2 regions of the Geodermatophilus sp. SYSU D00879 genome follow, and region 1 is predicted to be linked to the other one. Evidence: predicted binding sites of a transcription regulator. Region 1 holds the regulator's gene; the other holds the start of a gene.
What was found. The regulator LexA, encoded in region 1, represses DNA repair genes until DNA is damaged. The targets are predictions, from matches to a motif close to TCGAACANNTGTTCGA.
Positions count from the first base shown of each region.

Region 2: ACI79B_RS06055 (DUF6504 family protein) is a predicted target of LexA. The motif match lies at 2,820-2,835, and genes of this name have one in related genera.

Region 1 is NZ_JBJGZF010000010.1:6,271-10,171, forward strand. It holds gene ACI79B_RS13960 (phosphatase PAP2 family protein) at 1-354, shown strand, start outside; gene ACI79B_RS13965 (hypothetical protein) at 326-1,396, shown strand; gene lexA (transcriptional repressor LexA) at 1,425-2,204, opposite strand; gene ACI79B_RS13975 (LysM peptidoglycan-binding domain-containing protein) at 2,440-3,075, shown strand; gene ACI79B_RS13980 (hypothetical protein) at 3,194-3,769, shown strand.
Region 2 is NZ_JBJGZF010000003.1:83,064-86,964, reverse strand. It holds gene ACI79B_RS06065 (DNA polymerase III subunit alpha) at 1-1,934, opposite strand, end outside; gene ACI79B_RS06060 (SAV_6107 family HEPN domain-containing protein) at 1,931-2,410, opposite strand; gene ACI79B_RS06055 (DUF6504 family protein) at 2,410-2,736, opposite strand; gene ACI79B_RS06050 (YbaK/EbsC family protein) at 2,971-3,504, shown strand; gene ACI79B_RS06045 (GNAT family N-acetyltransferase) at 3,519-3,901, shown strand, end outside.

The sequences.
Region 1 (3,901 bases):
TTCAAATTCGGTACCGGCCGCACCGCGCCCGCCTATCCCGGCTCGTTCTTCCACCGCGACGGCGCCAGCTACCCCTCCGGGCACGTGGCCAACGCCGTGCTCATGTGGGGCGTGGCGCGCTGGCAGGCGGTCGAGTACGGGCTCGGTCCCCGGGTGCAGCGCACGCTGTGGTGGCTGGCCGTCGTCGGGCCGGTGGCCACGGGGATCGCGATGGTCTCGCTGGACTTCCACTGGGTCACCGACGCGGTGGTGGGCGCGGCCGTCGGCCTCCTGCTGCTGGGCGTGGTTCACGCACTCGACGCGCTGGTGCTGTCACGCTGGGCGAGTGCCCGAGCCGGCCGCCCGTCCGCGTAGCGCCGCCCGGCGGGTCCCGGCCGTCCTGCTGACGACGGTCCTGCTCGGCCTCCCGGTGGCCCCGGCCGCCGCCGAGGAGCCGGCCGCCCCCTCGGTCCGCTGCCAGGTGACCGATCCCCGGCTGGCCGAGCTCTCCGGCCTCGTCGACGTCGGCGACCGCGTGCTCGCCATGGTCGACGGCGGCGACCAGGTCGCCGTGTACGTGCTCGACGGCGCCTGCCAGGTGGTCGACGTGACCACCGCGCCGGTGGACCCCTACGACCCCGAGGACCTCGGCGTCGGCCCGGACGGCACGGTGTGGCTGGCCGACACCGGCGACAACACCACGGTCCGGACGACGGTCGCGCTCGTCGCGCTGCGGCCCGACGGCGGGACGGCGCTGTACCGGCTGACCTATCCCGACGGCCCGCGCGACGCCGAGGCGCTGCTGCTCGCCCCCGACGGCACGCCGTACGTGGTGACCAAGGAGGTGCTCGGGGCCAGCCACGTCTACCGGCCGGCCGCGCCGCTGGTCGACGGCGGCACGGTCGCGCTGGCCGACGTCGGCACGGTGGCGTTCACGCTCACCGGCACGCCCGGCGGTCCCGTGGGCCGGGCGGGGCAGCTGATGGTCACCGGCGGGGCGGTGGCCCGCGACGGCAGCCGGATCGCGCTGCGCACCTACACCGACGCCTACGTCTGGCCGCTGACCGGCGCCGACGTCCCGGGAGCGCTGGCCGGGGAGCCGGTGCGGATCGCGCTGCCCGAGGCGCCTCAGGGGGAGGCGGTGTCGTTCACCGCGGACGGGAGCGCGCTGCTGGTGGCCGGCGAGGGCGTGCCCGGGGACGTCACCACGGTGCCGGTCCCGGTGGGGTCCGCGCCGCCCGCGCCGGCGGGGTCCGACCCGGTCGACCCGTCACCGTCGGCGCTGCTCGGCGGGGACTCCGCGGGCCTGTCGCCGGTGACCGCGGGGGTGGCCGCGGCCGTCGTCGCGACCGCGCTGGTGTGGCTCGGCGGACGGCTGCGCCGCCGCCGGTCCGGCGGTCCGCCCGCCGGCGCCTGAGCTCCGGCGCCGGCGGGGGACCTGCGGCTCAGACCCGCCGCAGGACCGTGACGACGCGGCCAAGGATGGTGGCCTCGTCGCCGGGGATCGGCTCGTAGGCCGGGTTGTGCGGCAGCAGCCAGACGTGCCCGTCCCGGCGCTTGTAGGTCTTGACCGTGGCCTCGCCGTCGAGCATCGCGGCGACGATCTCGCCGTTCTCGGCGGTGGGCTGCTGGCGGACGACGACCCAGTCGCCGTCGCAGATCGCCGCGTCGACCATCGAGTCACCGGCGACGCGCAGCATGAACAGCGTGCCCTCGCCGACGAGCTCGCGGGGGAGCGGGAAGACGTCCTCGACGGCCTGTTCGGCGAGCACCGGGCCACCGGCCGCGATCCGCCCGACCAGCGGCACGTAGGTGGGCGCGGTCGAGCCGTCGGCGGCCGCGGCGGGCGCGGCCGGGGCGGCGTCGCCCGCGGTCTCACCGGGCAGCCGCACGTCGAGCGCGCGGGGCCGGTTGGGGTCGCGCCGCAGCCAGCCCTTCTTCTGCAGCACCGACAGCTGGTGGGCGACCGACGACGCCGACGACAGGCCGACCGCCTCGCCGATCTCGCGCACCGAGGGCGGGTAGCCGCGCCGCTCGATCGAGTCGCGGATGACCTCGAGGACCCGGCGCTGCCGCTGGGTCAGGCCGTCGCCGGCCTCGCCGCGGTCGGGGAAGGTGCGCACGGCGCCCGCGCCCTCCGCGCCGGCGCCGCGCTCCGCGGCCGGACGGCGGGTCGTCGTGCCGCCGCCCCGGGTGCCCTGGCCGGTCCCGCTCGTGCCCGCCACGTCTCCTCCTCGCCGGCCGCGTCCCGCGGCCCGTCCGTCGCCCTCCCGGCCCCAGGCCGGTCGGCGGGCGGTGCGCCCGCACGGACCGTAGCGCGCCGGCGCCGCAGGTTCAAACGTGTGTTCGAAGGACACGCCGCGCCGCTCTCGCACTCGTCGGACCCGTGCGGTAGACATCCGATCAGACGTTCGATCGAACACGCGTTCGATGCGGTCGACCCGATCAGGAGGAGCGGTCATGGGCAGCGTGCGGCAGGCAGTGCTCGAGTTCGACGCGGCGGTCCGGGTCCCGTGGCGGCCGCCGCTCCGCGGGGAGGGCGCGACGGCGGCCGCCGGTGCGGCCCGCTCCGCGTCACCGGCTCGCACCGACCGGCCGGCGCCGCGCGCCGCCCTGCCGGGCTCGGGTCCCCGGGTCACGGGGCACCTGCGGCCGGTGCCCGACCTCCCCGCCGCGGCGCCCACGCGCGCCGCCGGGCCCGCCGCCGAGGGGCCGCGCACCCGCCGCGACCCGGCCCGCCCGAGCGGTCGGCCGGTGCGCTCGGAGCCCGCCCGGGCCGCCGTCCGCGCGCGGTGCGCGCCGGCCCCGGCGCCGGTGCGGCTGACCCGCCGTGGGCGCCGCCTGGTCGCCGTGCTGGTCCTCGCCACCGGCGTCGGCGGCGCCGCCCTCGGCCGGGAGTTCCTCGCCCCCCAGGACGGCCTGCGCCTGGCCGGCGAGAGCAGCGTCGTGGTCGAGAGCGGGGACACGGTGTGGTCGATCGCCGCGGAGGTGGCCGGCGCCGACCAGGACGTGCGCGCGGTGGTCGACGCGATCGAGGCGCTCAACGACCTGGAGGGGGCGGTCGTCGTCCCCGGCCAGGTGCTCCGCGTGCCCTAGGCGTCCCGCCCGGCGTCGTCACCGCGGAGATGTGACGAGACCGCGCCGGTGAGTTCGTCAACCATGCAGGCGCCGTCGTTTACGGTCCGGAGTCGTCAGAACACTTACGGTCAGGAGCGTGTCAGCAGCCGTGAACAGCACCGCAGCGGTGACCTTCCGGTCCCCGCAGGACGTCGAGGTCCTCGTGGACGGCGCCTGGATGCCGGGCGCCATGCTCGGCTGGCGCCACGACGCGACCGGCGGCTGTGAGGCCCGCGTCCGGCTGCGCGACGCCGCGGGAGCGGACAGCTGGGTGGACCTCACCCTCGTGCGGCTGCCCGAGCGGCACCTGACGCTGGCCTCCGGCCCCGGGAACGGGGTCGCCGACCCGGCGGGGACCGTCGGGTTGCCGGCAGTGGACCGGCACGCGGGCGTCCCGGGTGCCCACGCCGCCTGGCGGGGCACCCGCCGGCACGGCGGGGACGTCACCGCCGAGCAGCCCGCCGTCCGCCCCGCCGCGGCCGGGCGGCACCGCGCGCCCGCCGGCTCCGGCCGGCACCGGGCGGCGACCGCCGAGATGCCGGTCGTCAGCTGCCCGGCTCCGGCCGGCGGTGCGGTCGCGGAGGAGTCGGACATGCTGACCCGCCCCATCCGCCTCGGCGACCTGGTGCCGCACCCCCGCGGTGGCCGCCCCGCCGTCCGCCCCACCGCCTGACCCCACCGCCTGACCCCATCGCCGGGGCGGGTCCCCGGCGGTCCTCCGTCACCTCCGCCGGCGTGCCGCCGGGTGTCCCGGAGAGGCGCCTGCGCGCCGTCCGGGCGTCCGTGCGTGCCCCGGCTCGCGGTG
Region 2 (3,901 bases), on a different contig from region 1:
AAGGTCGTGGGGTCGTCGCGCGGGACGGCGTCGATGTCGACGGCGGTGTCGTCGACCCGGGCCACCTCGTCCAGGGCGTGCGCGATCGCCGACTGCATCCGGATGCCGAGCAGGTCGAGCTTGAGCAGCCCGAGCTCCTCGACGTCGTCCTTGTCGAACTGGCTCATCGGGTAGCCGAGGTAGCTGCTCTCCACCGGCGTGCGGTCGAGCAGCGTGGCGTCGGACAGCAGCACGCCGCACGGGTGCAGCGCGATGTGCCGGGGCAGGCCGTCGAGCCGGGCGACCAGGTCGAACAGCAGGTCGAGGTCGCCGGTGCCGCCGCCGCGCCGGGAGCCCATCCGGCTGGCCCGCAGCTCCGGCAGGTCGCGCAGCGCGGCGTGCACCTGGTTGGCCCGGACGTGCGGGAAGGCCTTGGCCACGGCGTCGATCTCGGCCGGCGGCAGGCCGAGCGCGGCGCCGACGTCGCGGATGGCGTGCCGCACCCGGTAGGTGTCCATCATCGAGATGCAGCTGACCCGGTGGGCGCCGAAGCGGTCGAGAACCGCGTCGTAGACCTCCATCCGCCGGGCGGACTCGACGTCGATGTCGATGTCGGGCAGCTGGTGGCGCAGCGGGGAGAGGAACCGCTCCATCAGCAGGCCGTAGCGGATCGGGTCGACGTCGGAGATGCCGAGCAGGTAGGTGACCAGGCTGCCCGCGCCCGACCCGCGCGCGGCCGCCCGGACCCGCAGGCCCCTGATGAGGTCGACGACGTCGGCGACGGTGAGGAAGTAGGACGGGTAGCCGAGGGAGTCGATGACGGCGAGCTCCTCCTCGAGCCGCCGGGTCACCCGCGCCGTGCGGGCCATCCCGCGCCGGCCGAGCCCGGCCTCGCAGCGGGCGCGCAGCACCTCGGAGGGGTCCATCCCCTGCTCGCCGGGCGCGGTGACGACGTCGAGCTCGGGATAGCGCACGGTGCCGATGCCCAGGTCCTCGCGGACGTCGACGGCGCACTGCTCGGCCAGCCGGGCGGTGCGCTCGGTCAGCCGCAGCGCGGCGTCGCGGTCGGGGCCGGCGAGGTCCGCGGCGACCTCGGCCATCTCCTTGCCCGACTTGAGGTGGCCCTCGGCGGTGCGCCGGTCGACGTGCCGCGTGTCGAGGGCGACCAGCCGGCGGGAGGCGTCGAGGACGTCGGCGGTGGGCGCGTCGAGGGCGTCGACGTATCGGACGGCGTTGGTGAGCACCGCCGGCACGCCCTCCTCCTCGGCGAAGCGCAGCAGCCGCTGGGCGCGGGAGCGGTCGCCCCGGCCGCGGTGGTGCACCACCTCCAGCACCAGCGAGCCCGGGCCGAACACCGACCGCCAGGCGTCCAGCCGCACGGAGGCGACGTCGGCCCGCCCGGCCGCGAGCGCCCGGCCCACCGGCGAGTCCGGCCCCAGCACCGCGACCAGCCCGGGCGCGTGCTCGGCGGCCAGCGCGAGCGAGGCCACCGGCTCGCCGCGGGTGCCGCGCAGGTGCGTGGCGCTGGTCAGCCGGCACAGCGAGCGCCAGCCGGCGCCGTCGCGGGCGAGGAAGGTGACCCGCGGCAGCCGCGGGTCGACGGCGGCGCCGCCCCGCACGGGGTTGCGCCGCGCCGGCGCCGGCCGCGCGGGGGCGCGCCCGGTGCGGCGCAGGGAGAACTCGTCCTCGCCCAGCACGTGCGCCCGCGCCGGCGGCACGGTGGTGTCCACCGCCGGCGCGACCGCGAGGTCGACGCCGAACACCGGCCGCAGCCCGGCCGACCGGCAGGCCAGCGCGAACTTGACCGCGCCGTAGAGACCGTCGCGGTCGGTCAGCGCGAGCGCCGTCATGCCGTGCTCGGCGGCGCGCGCGACCAGGTCGGCCGGGTGGTTGGCCCCGTACCGCAGGGAGTAGCCGGAGGCGACGTGCAGGTGGACGAAGGGGTCCCCGCTCACCGCCCGCGGGCGGGACGGTGGGCGGTGCCGCCGACCACGCGCGGCCGGGGCGCCGGCTCGGGCGTGGTGGCCAGCAGCTCCTCGACCACGGCGAGGAAGGTCCCGGCGTCGCGGACCAGGTCGTCGGCCTCGCGCTCGGTGACCGCGCGGGACAGCCCGGCCTCGGCCGCGGCGCGCTTGGCGGCGCCGGCGGCGAAGAAGGTGGCCCACTCCCCCAGCTCGGGGGCGACCTGCTCGAGCAGCACCCAGGCGCTGCGCGGCCGGCGGCGGCCGCTCTCCGGCCGGGTGCGGGCGGCCAGCACGCCCGCGGCGGCCCGCAGCGCCGCCAGGTGCGCGGTGGCGTAGCGGCGGCACGCGTCGGGGGCGTGCCGGGCCTCGGCCAGGGCCCGGGTGGCCTGGTCCAGCAGCTGGCCCGCGGCCGCCGGGAGCGGCGGGGGCAGGGGCAGCTGCTGGGCCATGGCGTGCGCGGCGCCCATCAGTCGTGCACCCGCACGAGAGACCAGCGGTTGTCCGCGGCGTCCCAGCACAGGTCGTAGACGCCGGCGAAGCTCATCCGCGAGCGGCCGGCCCGCAGCGCCTCCACCCGGAACACCTCGCGGGGGGCCACCAGGTCGGCCGAGGCGCCGCCGGGGGTGCCGGCGGCCCGCTGCCACCACGGCGCGGTCTCGACCCACGAGTCGAGCAGCTCGCCGACGACGTAGCGGCCCTGCCCGCGCCAGAACTGCGCCGGCCCGAGCGGACCGCGCTCGACCCGCACCTCCTCGCCGGCCCGCTCGCCGACGTCACCCAGCACCCGGCTCATGCCCGTCTCCCCACCCCGTGCCGCGTCTCGACGGTCTGCCCACCGCCCGGGCGGGGAAGGTCCCGGGGCGGCGGCCGACCTGTTCGAACGTGTGTTCGAACAGGTCGAGTAGACCCGACCGCGCCGGTCCCGTCAAGCCGGACGCGCTCCCGCGTCCTCCCCCCGGGAGGAGCCCCTCCCGCCCGCGTGCCGGACGGTACGGCGGGGGTACGACAGCGGTGGCAGGATCAGCGCATGAGCCGACCCGTCCACCCCCGGGTGGCCGCGATCGCCGGCCTGCTCGCCGGGGCCGGCGCCACCGGGCGGGTCCACGAGCTCGCCGACGGCGCGCACACCGCCGCCGCGGCCGCCGCGCAGCTCGGCGTCCCGGTCGGGGCCATCGCCAACAGCCTGGTGTTCGACGTCGGCGGGCAGCCGCTGCTCGTGCTGACCAGCGGCGCGCACCGGGTCGACGTCGCGAGGGTGGCCGCCCTGCTCGGCGTGCCCCGCGTGGAGCGCGCCTCGGCCGCCTTCGTCCGCGAGCACACCGGCCAGCCGATCGGCGGGGTCGCCCCGGTCGGCCACCCGGCGCCGATCGGCACGCTCGTCGACGTCGAGCTGGCCCGGTACGACCGGGTGTGGGCCGCCGCCGGCCACCCGTCCGCCGTCTTCCCCACCAGCTACGACGAGCTGCTGCGACTGACCGCCGGCACCCCCGCCGAGGTCGGGAGCGGCCCGACCGCCGACGGTCCGGCCGCCGCTCCCCACCCCGCCGCGGTGGGCCCGTGACCGAGGAGAACCCCGTGACCGGCACGACGCCCGCGACGCGGGTGACCCAACTGCCCGCAGGCTGGCTGCGCGAGCACATGCACGAGGCGCTGGCCATCTACGGCGAGGCGATGGGCTACGACGCCTCGGTGGTCGCCGGCCGCTACGGCTACGCCGTCCAGCACACCGAGCGCCCCGGCTTCCGCGCCGTCGGGGCCTTCGCCGCGACCCCGGACGGCGAGCAGCTGGTCGGCTTCGGCTACGGCTACCTCGTCGCCCCCGGCCAGTGGTGGCACGACCAGGTGCGCGCGGCGCTGGACCGGCGCACCGCCAAGCGCTGGCTGCCCGGCGCGTTCGAGGTGTGCGAGCTGCACGTGCACCCCGAGGCGCAGAGCCGCGGGCTGGGCCGGCGACTGCT